2 linked regions of the Persicimonas caeni genome follow. Each later gene encodes a partner of the first gene's protein in a complex. Links are inferred from orthologs where the notes say so. Each region holds a gene or a part of one and is shown on either strand. Other genes may lie near its edges. The genes, in order: smc and FIV42_RS03930.

The links.
Region 2: the proteins of smc (region 1) and FIV42_RS03930 are in contact, whole or in part, in a crystal structure (PDB 3ZGX), measured with the Bacillus subtilis proteins. The link is inferred for Persicimonas caeni from one-to-one orthologs.

The regions. Positions count from the first base shown.
Region 1 is NZ_CP041186.1:7,387,326-7,391,878, forward strand. What follows is about bases 52-4,297. They hold smc (chromosome segregation protein SMC), read left to right. Parts: upstream 52-386; coding sequence 387-4,097; downstream 4,098-4,297. Other genes in these bases: FIV42_RS27430 (CheR family methyltransferase), read left to right, coding at 52-307; ftsY (signal recognition particle-docking protein FtsY), read left to right, coding at 4,201-4,297. Outside these bases: more of FIV42_RS27430, read left to right, coding at 1-51; more of ftsY, read left to right, coding at 4,298-4,553. UniProt on the Bacillus subtilis protein: Required for chromosome condensation and partitioning.
Region 2 is NZ_CP041186.1:1,043,058-1,046,343, forward strand. Bases 308-3,286 are described here. They hold FIV42_RS03930 (segregation and condensation protein A), read left to right. Parts: upstream 308-1,368; coding sequence 1,369-2,205; downstream 2,206-3,286. Other genes in these bases: glnD ([protein-PII] uridylyltransferase), read left to right, coding at 308-359; xerD (site-specific tyrosine recombinase XerD), read left to right, coding at 390-1,298; scpB (SMC-Scp complex subunit ScpB), read left to right, coding at 2,224-3,024; FIV42_RS03940 (pseudouridine synthase), read left to right, coding at 3,159-3,286. In the rest of the region: more of glnD, read left to right, coding at 1-307. UniProt on the Bacillus subtilis protein: Participates in chromosomal partition during cell division. May act via the formation of a condensin-like complex containing Smc and ScpB that pull DNA away from mid-cell into both cell halves.

The sequences.
Region 1 (4,553 bases):
CGCGGTGAGCACCTGCCAGACAGGCGCCGAAGCTATCGAACTCGCCGCCGAGGCGTCTCCGGAGGTGGTGGTCCTCGACCTCGGCCTTCCGGACATCAGCGGCTACGAGTTGGTGGAGCAAATGACCGAACTCGACGCGCTGGCCAACGCCACCTTCATCGCGCTCTCGGGACGCAGCCAGCCTGAGGATATCGAGCGCTCCCTGGCGTCGGGTTTCGACCATCATCTGGTCAAACCGGCCGGTCGACACGACCTCCTGGCCCTTTTTGAGACCTCAGATCCCCCTAAACCGGCGCTTGACGGTTGAAAGCGGACCCACAAGGCGTTAACTTCCGCTCTCCAAGCGCTCCCATTTGTGGGGTGAGCCGCGTAGTAGTCAGGGCAGTATGAAGTTACGTCGTATCCAACTTGTCGGCTTCAAGTCCTTCAAGGACAAAGTCACCATCGAGCTCAGCGATGACATGAACGGCATCGTGGGGCCGAATGGGTGTGGTAAGAGTAATGTTGTCGATGCGCTCAAGTGGGCCATGGGCGACATGTCCCCCAAGAGCCTTCGCGGCTCGTCACTCTCCGATGTCATCTTCGCCGGCAGTGAGAACCACCGCCCCGGCGGCATGGCCGAGGTGACGCTCACCTTCGAGAACGAGCTCGCCAACGAGGCGGCCGAGCCCGCCGAGCCCACCGCTCCGACACGGCAAGCGGCCAGGGCCGAGCAAGCCGCCCGCGAGCAGCGCGAAGCGCGCGCCGAACAACACATGCAGCCCGATTCGTCGGAGCCCGTCGATTCCGACGATGCCGAAGACGCAGAAGACGCAGACGCAGAGGGCGCAGACGAGTCGGCGCCGGTATGGAACAACGATTCCATTCCGCGCGAGTACCGCGAGATGCCCGAAATCTCGATCACCCGCCGACTGCACCGCTCGGGCGACAGCGAATACCTCATCAACAACGTTCCCTGCCGCCTGATGGACATCCAGAACCTGCTCGCCGGCACCGGGCTGGGGAAGCAGGGCTACTCGATTATCGAGCAGGGCCAGATCAGCTTTGCCGTGAGCGCCAAGCCCTCCGAGCGGCGCCTGATCATCGAGGAGGCCAGCGGCATCACCCGCTACAAGGCCCAGCGTGACCGATCTCAACGCAAGCTCGACCGCACCGAGCAGAACCTCCTGCGGGTGCGCGACGTCGTCCGCGAGGTCGATAAGCAGCTTCGCAGCCTCGAGCGCCAGGCGCGTCGCGCCGAGCGTCACAAGGAGCTGACCGAGGAGCTTCGCACCCTCGAGATCGCCCAGATCGTCGACAAGCGCAGCGAACTCGCCGACAGGGCGGCAAAGCTGCGAAAACGCCTTCAAGAGGGACGCACCGACGTCGAGAAGGCGCGCTCGTCGCTCAAAAAGCTCGAGGGCAAGCTCTCGAACCAGAAGGTCGAAGCGTTCCAGGCCGAAAAGAAGCACGCCGAGCTGACCGAGCATTTCTACAAGCTCGATACGAAGCTCAACCTCGCCAAGTCGAACCGCAAGCACCTCGTCGACTCGGTCGAAGACGCCAAGGCGCGCCACCAGGAGGCGCTTCGCGAGCGTGAGAGCCAGGAAAAACGAAAAGAGGGTCTGTCCGCCGAGCTCGAGCGCGTCCGCGCCGAGTTGGCGAACTTCGACGAGTCTCCCGAGGACACGCACGCACGCATCAAGGAAGCCGAAGACGAGTTGGCCGCCGCGAAGAAGCGGCTGCGCGAGGCGGAACGCGAGCGAAACGAGACGCGCTCGAAGCTCGACGAGGCGAGGTCGAAGCTTCGACGCCTCGACGACCGCCGCGAGTGGCTGTCGTCGCAGCGTGACGAACTCGCCCAACGCAAGAAACAAGTAACCGAGCAGATCGACGGCGTCGGCCGCGAGGTCGAGGACCTTCGCCGCGGGCTCAACCGCCTGGCGATGGACGTCGAGCGCGCCGACGGTGAGGTCGAGCAGAAGCGCGAAGACCGCCAGAGCGCCGAGATGCGCCTGTCGACCGCGCGCGAGCGCCAGAAGGAATCACGCGCCGAGCTCGAGCAGATTCGCTCGGAGCGTATCGAGGTGTCGGCCCGCGTCGACAGCCTCGAGGCCATGCGCCGCCGCGGCGATGGCTACGCCCAGGGCGTCCAAGAGGTGCTCGAGTGGGCGGCCGAGACCGGCCGCGAAGACGTGCTCGGCCCCGTCGGCGACTTCCTTAGCGTCGAGGAGGGCGACGAGGCTGCCGTGGCGGCATTCTTGGGCGATCGCCTCGGCGACGTCGTCGTCACCCACCGCGAGGCGGCCCTCGAGGCGCTGGCCATGCTCACCGACGACGAGGTCGGCCGCGCCGGCTTCTACGTGCTCAGCGCGCCCGACGCCGACCCACGCGAAGAGGTCGGTGCGCTGCTCGACAAGCTCGCCGTCGTCGACTCCCTGGCCGAGCTTCCGCCCCGTAGCGAGCGCGACAGCGACAAGATCGCCTGGGCGAGCACCTCGGGCGACATCGAGTTTCACGACGGGCGTATCGTGGGCGGTCACGTCGGCGACCAGGCCGAGAGCGTGCTGCGCCAGGCGCGCGAGCTCGAGCAGTTGAGCGAGCGCCTGTCGAAGCTGCAGCTCTGGGAAGAGGACGCCAAAGAGGAGTACGAGATCGCCGAGGAGGACGTCGAACTCGGCCAAGAGCGCCTGGCCAAGGCGCGTCAGGCGGTCGAGCAGGCGTCTCTCGAAAAGCGGCGCATCGAGCAGGAGCTCTCCTCGGAGCAGCGCGAGCTCGAGCGCACCGAAAAGCGCCTGCGCCGCATGAAGGCCGAGGTCGAGCCGCTCGAAGAGCGCCACCAGGAACTCGCCAAAGAGGCCGACGGGCTCGGCGAGCAGCGCCAATCCCTCGAGGACGCGCTTCCGGAGCTCGAGCAGCGCCTCGAGACGAGCACCGAGGCCTTCGAGATCATGCAGAGCGAGCTCGAAGCCCAGCAAAGCGCGGTCACCGAGCGCAAGGTCGAGCTCGCCGAGGCCAAAGAGCGTCGGCGCAACCTGCAGGAGAGCGTCAAGCGCCTGGAGCGCTCGCTCGAGTCGACCGGGCGCCAGATCGAGAAACTCGAGCGCGAGGCCAAAGCCCAGGCCGAGCGCCTCGAGGAATTCGAGGAGAAGTCCGACTCGACCACCCGCGAGGTCGTCGAACTCGACACCCAATACAAAGAGGCCAAAGAGGCCGCCGAGGCCGCCCGGCAGAAGCTCGACGCGGTCAACGACGAGGTGCGCGAGCTCGAGGTCAAGATCGTCGAGCGCCGCCGCGACGTCGAACAGAACGTCGGCAGCGTCCAGCAGACCGAGATGTCGCTTCGCGAGCTCGGCGTCGAGATCGAGCACGTCGACCGCAACTTGCGCGAGCGCTTCGAGCTGTCGATTCCCGAGGCGCGTCAGATCGCCGAGGAGGTCGAGCTCGAGCCCAAGCAGCGCGACAAGCGCGTCCAAAAGCTCAAGCGCAAGATCGACAAAATGGGCGCGGTCAACCCGATGGCCGTCGACGAGTACGAGGAAGCCAAGGAGCGCAAGGAGTTCCTCGAGGAGCAGCAACTCGACCTCGAGGCGTCGGTCGACGACCTGCGCAAGGCGATTCGTCGCATGGACCGCGAGAGCAAGAAGCGCTTCCGGGACACCTTCGACGCGGTCAACGCGAAGTTCCAGGAGTTCTTCCCGCGCCTGTTCCGCGGCGGCCACGCCAAGCTCAAGCTCACCGACCCAGACAACGTGCTCGAGTCGGGCGTCGACATCGAGGTCAGCCCGCCGGGCAAGCGCCTGCAGAACGTCAGCTTGCTCTCCGGTGGCGAAAAGGCGCTCACCGCCGTGAGCCTGATCTTTGCGATCTTCTCGCTCAAGCCCACGCCGTTCTCGGTGCTCGATGAGGTCGACGCCCCCCTCGACGAGGCCAACGTGGGCCGATTCGCCGAGATGGTGCGCGAGCTCAGTCAGCAGAGTCAGATGATCGTCATCACCCACAACCGGCGCACCATGGAGTCCTGCGACACCCTCTATGGTGTGACCATGGAAGAGCCGGGCGTCTCCAAAATCGTCTCTGTACGGCTTCACGAGATCGACGACCGCCTCGCTTCTTGATATGGGGTGGGTCGGGCTTAAGTAACTTCTTGCGATGCGCGGCCCTTGCTGCGCGTCGACGCTTTCAATATCTGAATTTTCTGGATTACTTCAGGACAGTTGCATGACCACTCTCATCCCCAATCTCGCGTCCGTGTTGGTGCTCGCGCAGGCCGAAGGCGGCCTCGACCCGGTCACGATCGGCCTGATCGCTCTGGCGGTCGTCGTGCTCATCATTCTGGTCTTCGCGGTCGTCCGATCGCTTAGCAAGCCGGAGAAGCCCGAGATCACCGAGCGCCGCCCGCCCACCGAAGAGGGCAAGGTGCCGACCAAAGATGTGCTCGAAGAGCGCATGGAGGTCGAAGAGCCCGTCGAGATCACCGACGACATGTCGCTCGCCGAGATCAAGCGCATCAAGGCCGCGCGCGTCAAAGGGAAGGGCAAGCGCCGCGAGACGGCCGCCGAGGCGACCGAACG
Region 2 (3,286 bases), 6.3 Mb from region 1 along the record:
GCGAGGTGTCGGTCGAGTCCCTGCTCAAGCAGCGCATCTCCGAGACTCGTCTGGCCCCTCGCCCCACCCCGTCGGTCAAAACGTCGGTCGAGGCGCGCCAAGATATCAGCGACGCGTTTACCGTCCTCGAAGTGCGCGCGCCCGACCGTCTGGGCTTGCTCTACGAGATCACGCGCACCCTCTGGGAGCACGACGTGAGCACCTATATCTCGAAAATCGACTCGCTCGGCACCCAGATCATCGACACCTTCTACGTTGAAGGCGTCGGAGGTGGTAAGCTGTCCGACGACAAGACCGGCGAAGTGCTCAATGCGTTGTACGAGACGCTGGAGAGTTCGCCGTACCTCGACGAGACTTGAACCACCACAGACTCGAGCCCCAAGGAAGGGATGGATCTCGATCAAGCTATCGACGCATTCGCGTTTCATTTGAAGGTAGAGCGCAACCTGTCCGAGAACACGATCGATGCGTACACCCGCGATCTGCGCCAGTTCGCCGAGCACTGCGCGGAGGATGACAAGATCACCGACGTGCGCCAGATCGACGCCATGCAGATCAGCGGTTTTATGGGCGCACTGCTCGACGAGGGCTTGAAGACACGCACCGTGGCGCGAAAGCTCTCGTCGGTGCGCGGGCTGTTCAAATTCCTGCGCATCGACGAGGTCATCGACAAGGATCCGTCGGCCAAGGTCGACATGCCCAAGTACGGCCGGCGCGTGCCCCGGGTGCTCTCGTTCGATGAGGTCGAGACGCTCCTGGCCACGCCCGACCGCACCGTGCCCGAGGGCCACCGCGACTGGGCCATGCTGCACGTGCTTTACGCCACGGGGCTTCGCGTGACCGAGCTGTGCGAGCTATTGCAGCGCGAGGTCGACCTTCGCGCCGGCTACGTGCGCGTGATCGGCAAGGGGAATAAGCAGCGCATCGTTCCCCTTGGTGAAGTGGCGCTCGATGCGGTAAGTGACTACCTGGAGCAGACGCGCGGACGACTCTTGGCGAATTGCGGCGGTCCCGGGTCGACGCCGTATCTTTTCGTGACCCGTCGAGGCAGCTCGATGACGCGTCAGGCGTTCTGGAAGAACATCAAAAAGTACGCGCGCCGCGCCGATATCGACAAGCCGATCAGCCCACACAAACTGCGCCATAGCTTCGCAACACACTTGCTAGAACGCGGCGCAGACCTCAGAATCGTGCAGACGCTCTTGGGCCACGCCAACATCGACACGACCCAGATTTACACGCACGTGGCCCAGGCGCGTCTCAAGAAGATGTACGACGAGCATCACCCCAGGGCGTAAGCCAATCAGAGTTCGAGCCAACCAGAGTTCGAGCCAACCAGAGTTCGAGCCAGAAAGAGAAGTAGGCAGTATGGCAACCCATCCGGCAGTCAAAGAGCCTCGAAAAAATGAGGTACCCGAGAACGTCCCGCGCGAACTCGCGGTGCGCTTGGACGCTTTCGAGGGGCCGATGGACCTGCTCCTCGAGCTCATCAAGAAGCACGAAGTCGACATCTTCGACATCCCCATTGCGATGCTCACCGAGGAGTACCTGCGCTACGTCGAGCATATGGAGGCGCTCGACCTGCACGTGGGCGGCGAGTGGCTCGAGATGGCAGCCAACCTCATCTACATCAAATCGAAGATGTTGCTGCCGGTCGAAGAGGACGACGACGAAGACGACGGCCCGGACCCGCGCGCCGAGCTGGTGCGCCGGCTCATCGAGCATCAAAAGTACCAGCTTATCGCCGCCAAGCTCGACGAGCGCCCCAAGCTCGACCACGACGTGTTCACCCACCGCCCGCAGGCACGCGAGTTCCGAAAAGAGGTCGGCCCGCCCAAGCTCAAAGAGGCGGGGCTCAACGACCTGGTCAGCGCCGTCAAGCGGCTGGTGGAGCAGAACAAAGACAACGCCGACTGGGTCGTCGAGCTCAGCCGCGAGACGCTGACCCTGCGAAGTGTGATGCTCGACGTGGCCACCCTGCTCCAAGACCAGCCGCGGGTGACCTTCGAGGAGCTATTCGCCCACCACGACTTTACCCGCTACCGCGTCGTCACCACCTTCTTGGCGCTTTTGGAGATGACCAAGCGCAAGATCGTCAAATTGATGCAATCGCGTATTGGTGAAGAGCAACTCTACATCGAGCGCTCGGTGATCAATATCCTCGAGGTCAGCCAGACACTCGATCTCCCCGAGGCGATCAGCTAAGCCTGCGAGACTCTGCCGATGTCCGACAAGAACGACACCACTAAGAACTCGACGCCGCCCACCCCGGAAGCCCATGGGCACCGTGAGGAGAAAGGTTCGGGCGAGCCCTCCCCCACGGCGGCCGACAAGCAGCAGCAACTTACGCTCGACGAGCAGCCCGACGAGCAACGACCGGAGGATGGCGACCCAGCCGAGCAACGTGGCCCGGCCGAGCAAGGCGACTTGCACGAGGTGCGCGCCATCATCGAGGCGATCCTGTTCGCCTCCGACGAACCGCTGACGCGAGAGACCATCGAGGCGAGTCTGCCCGACTACCCCGAGACCGTCATCAAGAGCGCCCTCGAGAACCTGCGTTTCGAGTATAGCGGGCAACACCGCGGCATCCACCTGGCCGAGGTCGCCGGAGGCTACCAGCTCCGGACGAACCCCGACTTCAAAGACCATATTCTGAAGATGTACGAGGCCCGGCCGCGAAAGCTGTCGCGCGCGGCCATGGAGACCCTGGCGATCATCGCCTACCAGCAGCCGCTGACGCGCGCCGACGTCGAGGAGATCCGCGGCGTCGACTCCTCGGGGGTCATCCGCACCCTCGAAGAACACGATCTGGTGCAGACCATCGGCCGGCTCGACGACCTGGGCCGCCCGCATATCTACGGCACCACCGAGCGCTTTCTGGAGTTCTTCAGCCTCGACAGCCTCGCCGACCTGCCTACCCTGGACGACACCGAGCTCGAGGCAATCGAGGAGATGTACGCCGAGGAACTCGCCGAAGCCGAGGCCGCCGACAAGGCCCAGCAGGCCGACGACGACGCGGAATAGCACGCTCTATCGGGCGGTTCGTCCGACACGAGGCTTGACACAACGTCATTCAGCCACGATGAATCATCGCCACGACGGCAATCCTGCCGTCGAGCGCCGAGAGGCGCCCTGACTCTCAGACGAGGAGAACCGAGATGGCCAACGAAATGCGCGTTCAAAAATTCTTATCCAAAGCCGGCGTGTGCAGCCGACGCAAGGGCGAAAAGCTCATGCAGGCAGGCCGTGTGCAGGTCAACGGCGACGTGTGCACCGAGCTAGGCTC